3 regions of the Neptunomonas japonica JAMM 1380 genome follow, and region 2 is predicted to be linked to each of the others. Evidence: riboswitches for the same ligand, from Rfam matches in the RefSeq annotation. Region 2 holds a riboswitch; each other region holds the start of a gene.

Region 1 (4,503 bases), 190 kb from region 2:
TCAGAAAGTACTGGTGTGAAGGCGCCTAAGAAAAGAGATGAGAGCCCGGGTAAGCAGTTGTACTTCTTAAACCGTTTGGCTGAATTAACCGCAGAAAAAGGGTCGGCCCACGATATCTTATCGCTCGTAGTTGAAGGGATTAAGGCTTGTACTTCTTATGAGCGTGTTATGTTTTGTTTATACCGCCAGTCACCCCTTATGTTAGGTATGAAAATTGCCGAAGGTGATTCTCTGGAATCATTAGAGCAGTTTTTTACTCCACAGAGAAAAGAATCAGACTTGCGTTTGTTTTATCATGTGATTAAAAAAGAGATGACATTACTGGTGTCAGATTTAAATGAACCGGGCTGGAAAGAGCGCCTGCCGGCGGCGTTTATTAAAGAGGTCGGGCCGAGTGGAATGGTCATTGCTCCTGTGGTGATACGCGGCAAAGCTATTGGTTTATTTTATGCAGACCGCGTAGACAAGCCTCTTGAAGACAAGGATTTTACTTGTTTTAACCAGTTTGTGATTCAATCCAAAATAGCGCTTTCCCATAAGGCATAGCGTTACTAGAAAGCTTTGAATAATAGAGTCTTAGGCTGGTTTAGGCTGGTTTCTTGGCTGCCAAAATACTTCCGTTGCTCCCGCTCTGCGAGCTAAGACTCTGGCGCAGACAAAGAGTAGGTCAGATAAGCGGTTTAGGTAGATTGCTCCTGTTGAGTTTTGCTCTTCAGCATTGCATAAGCGAATCATTTGGCGTTCTGCGCGGCGGCAGATGCTTCTTGCTTGGTGGCAGTAAGCTGCGCTACGGCTACCGCCTGGTAGTATAAACTCTGTTAATGGCGGTAATTGCTCATTTAAGTCGTCAAGGTGATTCTCTAGTTCGCTGATCATTTCAGGTGTTATCGCATGATAATCGGGATTAGCCATGGCCATCTCACCACCTAAGTCAAAGAGATCATTCTGCAATTGAAAAAAGATAGCTGATATTGGGTCCTCTGCGGTTAATTCCGCTCGCAGTACGCCTAAAACAGAATTGAGTTCGTCAATGTCTCCCAGCGTTTCAATACGCTCAGAGGTTTTCGATACACGCCGGCCATCAGCAAGGCCTGTCTCGCCTTTGTCGCCGGTACGGGTATAGATTTTGGTGAGTCGATTGGCCATTTTTTTATCCCGAGTAATCAGGGCTGGTATTTCCAGCCCTATGTGCCGCTATTTAAAAAGAATAGCCTACATTAAAGAGTAGGTTTCGCTCGGGCGCTGGGTAATGGTACGCAGAGCCAAAAGAGGAACCTACATATGCGTCATATTTTTCATTGAATAAATTGTTAACAGTTAGCTGGCTTGTCCAGTGGTTATGCTGCCATTTTAATGAGGCATTCATAAGGACGATACTGTCGGTTTTGCTTAATGTATTGGCATCATCGCCTGCTAAATAACGTTCGCCAGTATATTGCCCATCGAGGTAGAGATTCCATTGCTGATTAAAGCGATAATTCACAAATAGATTAAGTGTATGTTGTGCAACAAAAGGCACTTCATTCCCTTTAAACGAGCCGGCTAATAATTCCGAGTCGGTATAGGTGTAGGTGCCACCTATGTTGATATTCTGCATCAAGGCGTGCTCTACGCTGAGGATAACACCTCTGCGAAGTGAGCGATCTAAGTTTAAGTTCGCTCCCCAACCGCCATTGGCTGCTGAATCAAACAAAATCTCATTATTTAACTCTAATCTGTACAAGTTCAGCATTAATTTGGTTTGTTGATAGCGCCCTTTCCAGCCGAGCTCCCATGATGTTCCTTTTTGTGGTTTCAGGAAGCTAATGTTAGGGAGGGTATAACCATTTTCTTCAATTGCTGCGAAACGAACATTCTCATCACGTCTTAGAAAAAACTGGTGGTTAGATTTTGGTCTCCAATTAATGGCGAATTCTTTCACAAAGGCTGAATCTGAGTGATCGCTGTTGGAGACACGGTTGCTATCTTTTATACGAGTGTCTCGTGCGCCGAAAGTTGCAAAAACCTGAGCACTTATAGGGTGGATGACTTGCGCATATAACGCGTGCGAAACTTGCCGGCTATTTGTTGTTCCTAGTGCATTATTAGCTTGGAAATCACTGCCGCGATAGTCATATCCTGTTGTCAGAATTGTATCGCCATGAAGTGTAGGCAAGTGGGCGGAAATACGAGGAGTAAATGAATTTACCCGGGTGTCCTGACGAGAGTTGCTGCCATAGAGGTAGCCCTTGCCGTTGCTATCTCTTTGGCTGAGTTCTGCATTTAATGAAAAGTGTTCAGATGCTGATTGAGATAATGTTATTTCATTCACAATAACGTCTGCGTTAAAGAAGTCGTTAGGTGTGTTTGTTGCTTGGGGTTTAGTAAGAGCTTGATAATCACTTAAGGAACCCGGCAAGCGTTGATTATCATGGATAACCTGATGTGATATGCCGATTTCACCTGTGTTATAGCGATATGATAATCCAGCGTTTACACGCCCATACTCAGTGTCACTGTTATCACGATAGCCATGACTTGTATTCCTGTTCGCGTTGACGCGTACTCCCAGGCCATTATCATAACGTTGATCAAAACCTACAGAAAACTTGGCTGTGTCATATGAGCCCATTGAAAGCTGAATCTGAGCGTTTGAGCCTTCAATAGAGCGAGTAATGATATTAATTACGCCGCCGACGGCATTCTGCCCATATAATACCCCCGCACTGCCTTGCAGTACTTCAATTCTATCTACATTATTTAGAGAAATAATACTGAGGTCGGGGGCTTCTAGTGTAGGGTTGTTAAGTGGTCTGCCATTCACCAAAATCAATACGTTTTGACTAGTATTTTCTCCAAAGCCACGCATGGAAACGACGCCATCATTACTATTACCTGTATAGTTTTGTGTGATCTGGACTGCGCCGCTACTGCGCAGTGCTTCAAAGATATTGGCAGCACCACTCGCGCTGATTTGTTGGTGCGTAATGACGTTGACTGATTTTCCCGACATCTCTTCTGATAATAATGAACGTGTACCTGATACCGTTATATGAAGGGGTTGGTTGGTTATTGAAGAGGCAAAAGAAATAGATGGCATATTAGCTAACGCTACTACTGCTAGCATAGGTGTTAATCGATACATGTAAAACCTCAGGGTATGCACCCGCCGCGCATTGAGTTGGATGAGAAGCAGGCCGGTATCCGGACTCTCAATCTTGTATGGATCGATTACCGTTGCGGGGGCAGTGTCGGCTTTGTATTGGCTTTATGGCTAGCGTCATACGCACCGTTCTTCCCGTTTAACCTTATTAGAGGCACCTGGATGGCTGGGGCGAAGTTTACAGGGAGGTTTTTCGTGATGCAATGTAAGGGGGAGGGATGTAGGCTGTGCACAAATGGTTTGTGAACAGCCACTTTTTTATCGTCTAGCTATCATAACTTTCGGCAAAATTACGGATGTCATGCGATAGTTTCTCGATACGGTCGGCTGCTTTTTCGAGTTCTTCAAGCACGGCAGTGCTGATAGCTGATTCTACAATCAATTCTAATGCTGAAAAATTCGAGTCGCCAATCTGGCTTTGCAGTTCTGTTGATAATTTCCCTTTAAAGGACTCAACAACATTATGTGAGTGCTGCGTTTGCTTCTGAGACATGGTTCTACCTCCGTGTTATGTATTGTCAGGCAAGAAAATATGTTCATCTTGCTCATGAATGTCGCGTGCATTACCAACAATAAGTGGATCGGGTGTTAGGTCGATATCCGGATTTTTATTGGGATAAGGAAGAGAGCTCAAGACAAAGCGCATGGCATTAATACGTGCACGTTTCTTATCGTCTGATTTGATAACCGTCCAAGGAGCATCTGCTGTATCAGAATAAAAGAACATCGCTTCTTTTGCTTCTGTGTATGCATCCCACTTATCAAGTGATGCAAGATCAATTGGGGATAATTTCCATTGCTTCAGTGGTGCCACTTTGCGTGCTTGGAATCGTTCAAACTGCTCATCACGGCTAACTGAAAACCAGAATTTATAAAGTCTAATACCGCTACGAACCAGCATGCGTTCAAAGTCAGGTGTTTGGCGCATAAATTCAAGATATTCTGCTGGAGAGCAGAAATTCATAACTCTTTCAACACCGGCTCGGTTATACCAAGAGCGGTCAAACAGCAGAATTTCCCCTTTGGTTGGAAGGTGTTTGACGTAACGCTGGTAGTACCATTGACCTTTTTCTTCTTCGGTAGGTTTTTCTAAAGCGATAACTCTAGCGCCACGAGGGTTTAGGTGTTCCATAAAGCGCTTGATCGTTCCCCCTTTACCTGCGGCATCACGACCTTCAAATAGGATGACAATTCTCTCTCCGGTTTCACGCGCCCAGCTCTGCATTTTGAGTAGCTCAATTTGCAGATCTTTTTTAGTGGCTTCGTACTCTTTGCGGGAGATTCGCTTTTGAGTATTGGTGTTATTTTCTTCTTGTTGTTCTGCTGATGCTGAGTCATTCAGCTCAGATGCAGCCTCAAGT
Region 2 (4,503 bases):
AAGAGGCTGTTGCCTTTTATACGGACAATATTATTGTTTTTGCCGATGAAGTATTTAGCGGAATTGGTGGTAATGGTTATGTCATTAGATTAGACAAAGTTAAGAAAAAATTGATTCAGAAATCTGGAAAACTGATTAATGCTCCGGCTGCAAAAACGACGTTACCAATAGAACAAAACGAGCTAAAAACGTCGTCACAAAAGTAGGTGAAGATCTGACGTCCTGCCAGACCTTTACATAAGATTTGAGCCGCTATTAGTGGCTTTCTGCCTTATTTTTAAGTGACTTAAAATGTTCGATATGCTGGTCTAAATTTTCTTCCAGCATTTCAGAGTACTGATTTGTGAACCATGATAAAGCATCATTGCGTTCTGCCGCTAAATCCTTCGATTTATACGCAGTTTCATGAGCACTAAAACGTGCTGCTGCATAGCGTAATGCAGCCCCTACATCTTCCAAGTCCTTATTGTCTGATGTCACTAGGCGGTTGGCTACATCAATAAATTCATCGGCCATTTTAAACAAGTTTGCAGCAGCTTCTTTATCAATCATTCTGTGACTACCTAACTAAGTTGGGTTGTTATTAAGAGGCAAAACAACCTCCTACTTATTTTTGGTGTACTTTACAGTGGGTATTAGGGCGGTGCAATTGTGCTTGAAAGTTCGAGTACCGTGTTAGAGATGAGCAACTTCTTTTTGGATGGCGGCAATATCATCATGCAAGGCTTTTGCTTTTGGAGTTAGGCTCATCATATCTGACTCTTTTACGCAAAAGTGTTTTGCCTAGAAAAATAATCTAAGGCGCTGTTAAGTTATTGAGTGCGCTAGTGAGTCAGCGTAATCTTCCCCAATGTTGTTTAACTTTTTAAAGGGTAATAGTTAGTTATGCAGGTGCGGGATTGTCGATCACAATTTTGGCAAGGGGTAAGAGATCTGATGCCGTTGGTGTCAGGCGTGTTGCCGTTTGGTTTAATTGTGGGTGCTAACGGTGTGGCTTTGGATATGAGCCCCGAGTTAATCATGGGAATGACAGTGTTGTTTTTTGCTGGATCAGCACAGTTAGCCGCGATGCAGCTTATTCAAGAAAATGCAGCATTTGTGGTCATTGTCTTAACCACAGTCGTGATTAATTTACGTTTTGCCATTTATAGTGCGACATTTGCGCCGCTATTTTATCCGCTAAAGAAACGCTTCCGGTTACCCTTTGCGTATCTCTTATGCGATCAGGCCTATGGCTTGTGTATCACACCTGATCAGCAACAACGTACGGATGCAGAACGTATTAGTTATTACTTAGGCACTGCGGTGGCATTGTGGGTTAGTTGGGTGTTGTCGGTAATACTCGGTATTGCAGTGGGAGCCAGTATCCCGCCGCAATGGATGCTTGGTTTTACTATTCCGTTGGCGTTTTTGGCGATGCTAATGTCGACGATTACTAATCGTTTGTTGTTAATTGTTGCTGTGGTTTCAGGGCTAGCCGCTATATTTTTACAGGGACTTCCTTATAACTTAGGCTTTATTTTGGCGATTGTTGCTGGGGTTGTTGCGGGATTGATATTACCGCGTATCGCTGGTCGTTCTTTTAATTCAGTGATGGGGCGCCCACATGAATGAGTGGAGTTTGTGGGGACTGTTTTTTATATGTGGCCTAGCTACCTTCTTAATACGCCTTTCTTTTATTCAGCTACATGGCAAGCTAGGGCCACTACTTGCCCGCTGTCAGCCGGTACTCTTATTGTTACCTCCAGCGATTTTAGCCGCTTTATGTATTCCTCCGATTGTTTTTAGTAAACAAGTTGATGGCTTACAAGTGGAGTTGGCGCAAATTCTTGCGGGCTGTGTGGCTGTTGTTTTGGCTAGCTATTTTAAAAGTTTGCTTTGGCCTATTTTGGGCGGTATGACTTTTTTATGGGGCTATCGCTGGTTAATCGGTTAAAACGAAAATAGAAACCACTGATAGTGAAGTGCTTAATACCTAAATAAGGAGATTTAAATGGTAACCTGTTATTTACGCTATGTGGTTGACCCGTACAAGCTTGTTGAGTTCGAAAAATACGCAAAAATGTGGATCCCTTTGGTTAATAAGTTTGGCGGCGTTCACAATGGATATTTTCTGCCGTCAGAGGGGGCAAACAATATAGCGCTGGCATTATTTACGTTTCCAAGCTTGGCCGAATATGAGCAATATCGTATTGATTCGTTCAATGACCCTGAATGTCTTGCCGCTTTTGATTATGCGAAAAGTACTCGATGCATTTTGAGCTTTGAGCGTAGTTTCTTTAAGCCAGTATTTGAGTGATAAGAGGCAGAATCTATACACTTCATAGAAAAGAAGCCTACCAGAATATCCCCTCAGCGCTCTTTGGGGCGCCGATCACCTCCCTTGTTTGAACTCTGACCGGGCATTCATCAGGATTGCCCTAATTGACTTAATTTTACATGACCTGTACAAACACCCGCGTTACTGAGCTGTTGATTCAATCGACGCTCTCATGGAACCCGGTGTGAATCCGGGGCTGTTCCCGCAACTGTAATTGCTTAGTTCTTTGCTAATGCAAAAGCCAGATACATGAATCAGTAATCTTAAACTATGCACCGGGCGGGAAAACGCGGTATGACATGTTCTGATAAGTATTATCAGTGGCATACGTTCGTCTCCTTTTACGCCATCACCTGGAGATTAACATTTATGCGTTTGTTAATACTGACGCTTCTACTTCTCATGCAGACAACAACTCACGTTGTTTGGGCTGCTGAGCCTACGCAAAACAAACAAGACTATTTACTGGTGTTGGTTTCCCAGCGCAATGCCGAGACGGTTGCGGAGGCCGCTCGCCAGTTTATCCAGCGTTATCCTCAACTGGTTATCAAAGCGCGTACAGATGCTCAATTGCGCCAGTTGCCTGAACAGCAAACCGCCGATTTGATTAACAACAGCCTCGCCATATTAGCGATGGGCCTCTATGGTCCCAGTGTCGCTGAATTACAGCCACTATTACGCCAGGTACAAAAACCATTACTCGTGCTCAATAGTGATCACCGTCTAGTAAAGCTTAGCCAACTCGAACACAGATCTGTGTTTGATAATGACCAACAGTTACGTGAGATAAGCAAAGCCCATCCTGATAATGACTTTGATGGTTGGTTGAATCAGCAGTTACAGCAGTACCCAAATCAAGCCCAGTGGATTAGAGCACGTAGTTACTGGCAGGCAGGGGGTAGTGAAAACACTAGCCTACTTTTTAGCTGGGTTTATCACCGTCTGGGCGCCGCGACTCACATTGAAACTCCCTCTCCCGTTCCTCGGTTAAGGTGGTTATATAAAGGGCAACTCAGTACTGAAATGCCTGCTGTAAGCGTTAAACCACTGCTGGTGGTTATTGACCATGCGGGGGGCGGGCGTCCTGCTGATGCCGCGATGTTGCGCGGTTTGTGTGAGCAGGCACGAGAGCGAAACGGTAGCGACTGTTTGACTGCTCTAGCTTACTGGGGAGAGGCCGGTGTTGATGCTGTAGAGCAGCTAAAGCCTTACAGTAAGCAGCTAAGCGCTATTGTTATGCTACAAGACTTTGTTATTGGTGGAGGTGAGGGGCGCGGAGCCGTTACTGAGGTTCTTAAGCAGCTAAATGTGCCGGTGATTAAAGCCATTAAACTGCGAGACCGTACCGCGCTGGAGCGCCACTTATCTTCGGATGGACTCGCGCAAGAGAAGGTTTACTATCAGGTAGCAATGCCCGAATTACAGGGGGCCAGCCAACCTTTGGTTATCGCAACCGCTGGAGATAACATCGATGATCCAATCTCCGGTATCCGAGTGCAGGCAATTGCTCCATTGGCAGAGGGTATTGATACTCTATTAGCGCGTGCCAAGCGTTGGCAAGCCTTGCAAACTAAGGCTAACAACGATAAGCGTATCGCTATTATTTATTACAACCATCCTCCTGGACGCCACAATATTGGTGCGGATAACCTCGATGTTCCCGCGTCGCTCTGGCAGATTCTGCAGCAACTTAAGGCTGATGGATACGACACAGGCGAGTTACCGGCATCCCAGAAAATATTGCTGGATATGATGCAGGAGCGCGGAGTTAATCTTCCTCGGGATGTTCATGCACTCAAAACGATGAGCCAGAAAATCACTAAAGTGATGGCAAAAGATTATCAGCAGTGGTTTAAGCAACTTCCCGCGAGCGTGCAGCGAGAGATGGAGTTTGGTCCCTTTGGCTTACTGCACGAGCAGCTTGAAGCCGCAATAAAAGCGGGCAAGCCCGAACTTGCTGAAAACGCATTGCAACATACCATGGAAGAGATGTATCACCTGCTGGAGGGCGTTGATCATAAGGCGCGTCAACGCGCATTAATCTTACTGGGGCAATTAAAGTCCTGTTATCAGCAAAGCCTTAGTCCTGCCAAAGCGCTCAATAGTTCGAATAATTCCAGTGATAACAAACTCTGTATGGATGATGCGCTATCTATCATTAAAGCCTTGCAACAAACAGGTAT
Region 3 (4,503 bases), 1.2 Mb from region 2:
ATGCTGCACAAACTAGTTTAAATACCTTGGGTGAGTATGAGGCATTGTTGGCTAGCGCATCTGCTCAGTATGATTTCCCAGATTTTGATGAGAACTCAATAGCGACTACTTTTTATACTACCGGTACTACGGGGAATCCAAAAGGCGTTTACTTTTCGCACCGCCAGCTCGTGTTACATACATTGAATATGGCTGCGACGTTAGGCTGTTACGAAGGTCAGCCTTTGTTGCGCTCAAACGATGTCTATATGCCGATGACACCGATGTTCCATGTGCATGCGTGGGGTGTTCCTTACACGGCAACCATGCTAGGTATTAAGCAAGTGTATCCGGGCCGCTATGAACCAAATAAGCTGGTTGAGCTGTTTGCCAAAGAGAAGGTGACTTTTTCGCATGGTGTCCCCACAGTCTTACAGATGATTCTTGATAGTGATGCCGCTAAAACGACCGACTTAACGGGTTGGAAAATGCTTACTGGCGGTAGTGCGCCAACCTTGGGTATGGCGAAGCATATGGCAGAACGGGGCATTGAGTTTTTCACCGCTTATGGTATGTCTGAAACCTGCCCACTATTAACGGCGACCTATTTACATCATGATGATCTTGCTCAACCCATGGAAGAGCAAATGTCTGAGAGGATTAAAACCGGTGTGCCAGTTGGCTTGGTTGATCTGCGCATTGTAGACCCGGCGGGTAACGAGGTTATCCATGATGGAGAAGCGATGGGTGAGGTTGTAGTACGTGCACCGTGGTTAACACAGGGCTATTACAAAGAACCCGAAAAAAGTGATGAGCTCTGGGAAAACGGCTGGTTACATACCGGAGATGTGGCTTCTATATCACCTGATGGTACGTTAGAGATTAAAGACCGTATTAAGGATGTGATTAAGACCGGTGGTGAGTGGATCTCTTCTCTAGAATTAGAAAATCTGATTAGCCAAAGTGAAGCGGTGAATCAGGTCGCTGTTGTAGGTGTACCCGATGTACGTTGGGGGGAGCGTCCGTTTGCGATGATTGTTCCTGCAGAAGGTCACTCAATTGATGCGGAGGATATTCATAAGCATCTTCAGCAATATGTGGCGAGTGGCCAAATTGCTAAGTGGGCTATTCCTGAGCGTGTCAGTATTGTTGACGAGATACCTAAAACCAGTGTTGGTAAGATCAATAAGAAATTGATTCGTGATCAAGTCGATAACTAATTAAATGCAAACTATTTAAGCGCTTCATAAAGCCAGTTAATTGTAATAGTTATTTTTTACTTCCTCTCAAGCGCGTTTTACGCGCTTGTTTTTTATCAGCCTTGATAAAAATCATAGATGAATAGAATGCGGTTTATCGTTAAATTTATTCATGACTTTTGATGTTGACCCCACAGGTTCATCTCCCTAGAATGCACACAGTTTTTGGTAATCCTGTTTTAAATCGGGATTTTAAACGGGAAGTTGGTGCGTTCAGCTTTAGCAAGCAAAGCCAACACTGCCCCCGCAACGGTAATCGAGTTAAGGCATTACAAAAGCCACTGTGTCATACATGGGAAGGCGTAATGTTGGGATAATTATCCTCTCGTAAGTCCGGAGACCGGCCACAAACATTACTCAGTCGGCATAGCGGAGGGCTAATGCAACGGTGCACATTCTTGTCGTTTCAGTTCTAGCTTGCTAGTGCCTGCTTTGCGGTTGTCGTGTTTCTGTTCATTCCTGCTCGTTAATGCCATTAATTTTATTGGCGTGCGGCGGGCACGTACAGGACACCATCTGAACCATGAAAAAACTTTCCAACACCGTTTTAGCAACGGCGTGCTGTTATTCCTCTTTGGTTGCAGCCCAAACAACCAATCTTAATGAAATATTAGTAACAGCTTCTCGTACTGCTCAGTCTGTTGATGAAACGCTGGCTTCAGTTACCTTAATAACACGTAAAGATATTGAGCGTTCACAAGCAATTACAGTGGCTGATATTTTACAAAAAACTCCCGGTGTAATGATTACCAACAGAGGTGGTATTGGTAAATCCAGTAGTATTTTCCTACGCGGCACATCGTCTAAAAATTCATTGATTGTGATTGATGGTATCCGTGTTGGTTCAGCTACGCTAGGGCAAGTAAGTGTTGAGGAACTTAATCTTAGTCAGATTGAACGTATTGAGATTGTTCGTGGACCACGTTCATCTTTGTATGGTTCGGATGCTGCCGGTGGCGTTATCCAAATTTTCACACGCCGTGGTGCGGGTAGGCTGACGCCTTCTTTTACCATTTCAGCAGGCTCAGATGGTACATCTTTAGCTGAAGTTGGTTTGCAGGGTGGTGATCAAAACCGTTGGTTTAATGTAACTGCATCAGGCATTACGACGGATGGGTTTGATGCAAAAACGACGGGAAATATCGACGATGATGGTTATCACAATCAAGGCTTACATTTACGACTGGGGCAGCGTTTTGATGGAGGCCATGAGCTTGAAGGCTTTTTTTCTATCACTGATTCTGAAAGTGAATATGATGACTTTAGTTCGGATCGAAGCGATACGCTAACTAAAGTCATGGGTGCAAGTGGCACTTTTGCTGTATCTGATATGTGGCTTGTTAATGTGTCTGCAGGTCGAAGCTGGAACAAGACAAAAGCATTTTCTGGTAGCGCATTTAAAAGCCGTCATGAGACAGTACGTGACTCTTTTACTATTCAAAACGATCTGTTAATAAGTGATGATAATCAGCTTATTTTTGGTTTGGACTACATAAACGATCAAATAGACACAAACAATGCTTATGTTGTGACTGATCGCAACAACTGGGCAGGTTTTGCTCAATACCAGCTAACATTAGGCAAATCTGATCTGCAGTTCAGTGCTCGTGTTGATGATAACGAGCAATTTGGTTCCTACACAACAGGCGGTATTGCTTGGGGAATTCCATTAAATAATAACCTCAAGCTGGTTACTTCTTATGGAACCGCTTTTAAAGCACCTTCGTTTAACGATTTGTACTATCCTTCAGATGCCTACGGGGGCGGTAATGCTGATCTTGTACCAGAAGAATCAGACACCTTTGAGTTGAGCTTGAGAGGGAAGTATCAGGACGTTAATTGGCAAGCCTCACTTTATCAAACAACCTTTAAAGACATGATTGCGTGGGCGCCTTCGCCAACGGTTCTATATCCCTACAGATGGTTACCTAGCAATATCAACTCAGCACGCATCCGTGGATTAGAGCTAAGTGCTGATTATCAATGGCAGCAATGGTTGCTGAGCGGTAATCTTTCATTTCTTGATCCTGAAGTCCGTTCAGGTGCTAATAAGGGTAACCGTTTAGCACGTCGAGCTGACAGAATTCTCAATCTTAATCTTGATCGTAATTTTGGTGCACTGACTTTAGGTGCAACATTACATGCTGAAGGTCGTCGTTATACCAGCGATAGTAATACAAGCTCTTTAGAAGGCTTTGGTACTGTCGATCTGCGTGCAACGTATCAGTTAGCACCGGCATGGCAAGTACGCGCCAAGCTAAGCAACTTACTAGATAAGCAGTATCAAACCATTAGTGGTTATAACCAGGCGGGTTCAACTGCCTTGTTTACACTGGCTTATCAACCTCAATAATTCGTGTTAATAAATGTATTTAATTACATTAACTTAACAGCATTAGTTCAACTTACTTAAGAGATATCTGTCATGATGAATATTCAACCACGATCACAATTGATGATCGGTGCATTTTTGATTTTGCTGATGGCAGTGACACGTGGCCATCATTTCGCATCCATCGATCATTTGCCGAGTGCCTCTTGGGCTGTTTTTTTTCTGGCAGGTATCTTCCTTAAGCCGTTATGGTCTTTTCCGTTGCTGATTTTGGAGGCTTTTCTTCTTGATTTTGCAGCAATCACTTTTGGTGGCGTTAGTTCATTTTGCGTAACACCCACTTATATCATGTTGGTTCCTGCTTATGCTTCTATGTGGTGGGCAGGGCGCTGGTATGCCAAACGCCACCAAGAAACATGGGGTAGTTTGTTAACGATGTTTAGTAGCTTAATACTCGGAACCGCTGTTTGTCAGATTATCTCCAGTGGCAGCTTCTATTTTTACTCTGGTCGCTATACAGACCCAACTATGGCTGAAATGCTAAATCGTTTGGTTAAGTACTCGCCTTCGCAGTTTGAAGCCGTATTTTTCTATGTCGGTTGTGCAATTGCTACTTACTTGTTTCTGGGTTGGTTTAACCGAACTCGTCACTCTGGAGCTGAAACTTTATGAGTGATAAACACTTGTCTGATTCATCTGAGTTAACGGAAGAACAGCAGCGAGAAGAACGTTACCTCGCTCGTATGAAACGTAAAAAAGAGATAATAGATCAGTCTATTGCGCGTGCTGATCAAGATCGCGGCGTATGCCTTGTTCATACCGGTAATGGTAAAGGCAAGAGCAGTTCGGCCTTTGGCATGGTTGCACGTGCGTTGGGCCACGATATGCAGGTTGGCGTTGTGCAATTTATTAAAGGTGCTTTCAGTACCGGCG

What was found. A riboswitch is a leader RNA that binds a small molecule or an ion and turns the genes downstream of it on or off. The one in region 2 is predicted to bind cobalamin.
Region 1: it holds a riboswitch for cobalamin, as region 2 does, so the genes downstream of both, NEJAP_RS14195 (TonB-dependent receptor family protein) here and NEJAP_RS15140 (cobaltochelatase subunit CobN) in region 2, are expected to answer to the same signal.
Region 3: it holds a riboswitch for cobalamin, as region 2 does, so the genes downstream of both, NEJAP_RS09420 (TonB-dependent receptor domain-containing protein) here and NEJAP_RS15140 (cobaltochelatase subunit CobN) in region 2, are expected to answer to the same signal.

What each region holds. Positions count from the first base shown of each region.
Region 1 covers NZ_AP014546.1:3,036,455-3,040,957, reverse strand. Annotated here, with positions in the region: gene NEJAP_RS14205 (HDOD domain-containing protein) at 1-546, shown strand, start outside; gene NEJAP_RS14200 (cob(I)yrinic acid a,c-diamide adenosyltransferase) at 577-1,146, opposite strand; gene NEJAP_RS14195 (TonB-dependent receptor family protein) at 1,199-3,124, opposite strand; cobalamin riboswitch at 3,157-3,319, opposite strand; gene NEJAP_RS14190 (phosphatase) at 3,408-3,635, opposite strand; gene ppk2 (polyphosphate kinase 2) at 3,651-4,503, opposite strand, start outside.
Region 2 covers NZ_AP014546.1:3,229,516-3,234,018, reverse strand. Annotated here, with positions in the region: gene NEJAP_RS15165 (hypothetical protein) at 1-206, shown strand, start outside; gene NEJAP_RS15160 (DUF3144 domain-containing protein) at 256-552, opposite strand; gene NEJAP_RS15155 (AzlC family ABC transporter permease) at 937-1,614, shown strand; gene NEJAP_RS15150 (AzlD domain-containing protein) at 1,607-1,936, shown strand; gene NEJAP_RS15145 (NIPSNAP family protein) at 1,994-2,299, shown strand; cobalamin riboswitch at 2,459-2,592, shown strand; gene NEJAP_RS15140 (cobaltochelatase subunit CobN) at 2,690-4,503, shown strand, end outside.
Region 3 covers NZ_AP014546.1:2,009,102-2,013,604, forward strand. Annotated here, with positions in the region: gene NEJAP_RS09415 (fatty acid--CoA ligase) at 1-1,199, shown strand, start outside; cobalamin riboswitch at 1,388-1,602, shown strand; gene NEJAP_RS09420 (TonB-dependent receptor domain-containing protein) at 1,762-3,591, shown strand; gene NEJAP_RS09425 (hypothetical protein) at 3,664-4,242, shown strand; gene cobO (cob(I)yrinic acid a,c-diamide adenosyltransferase) at 4,239-4,503, shown strand, end outside.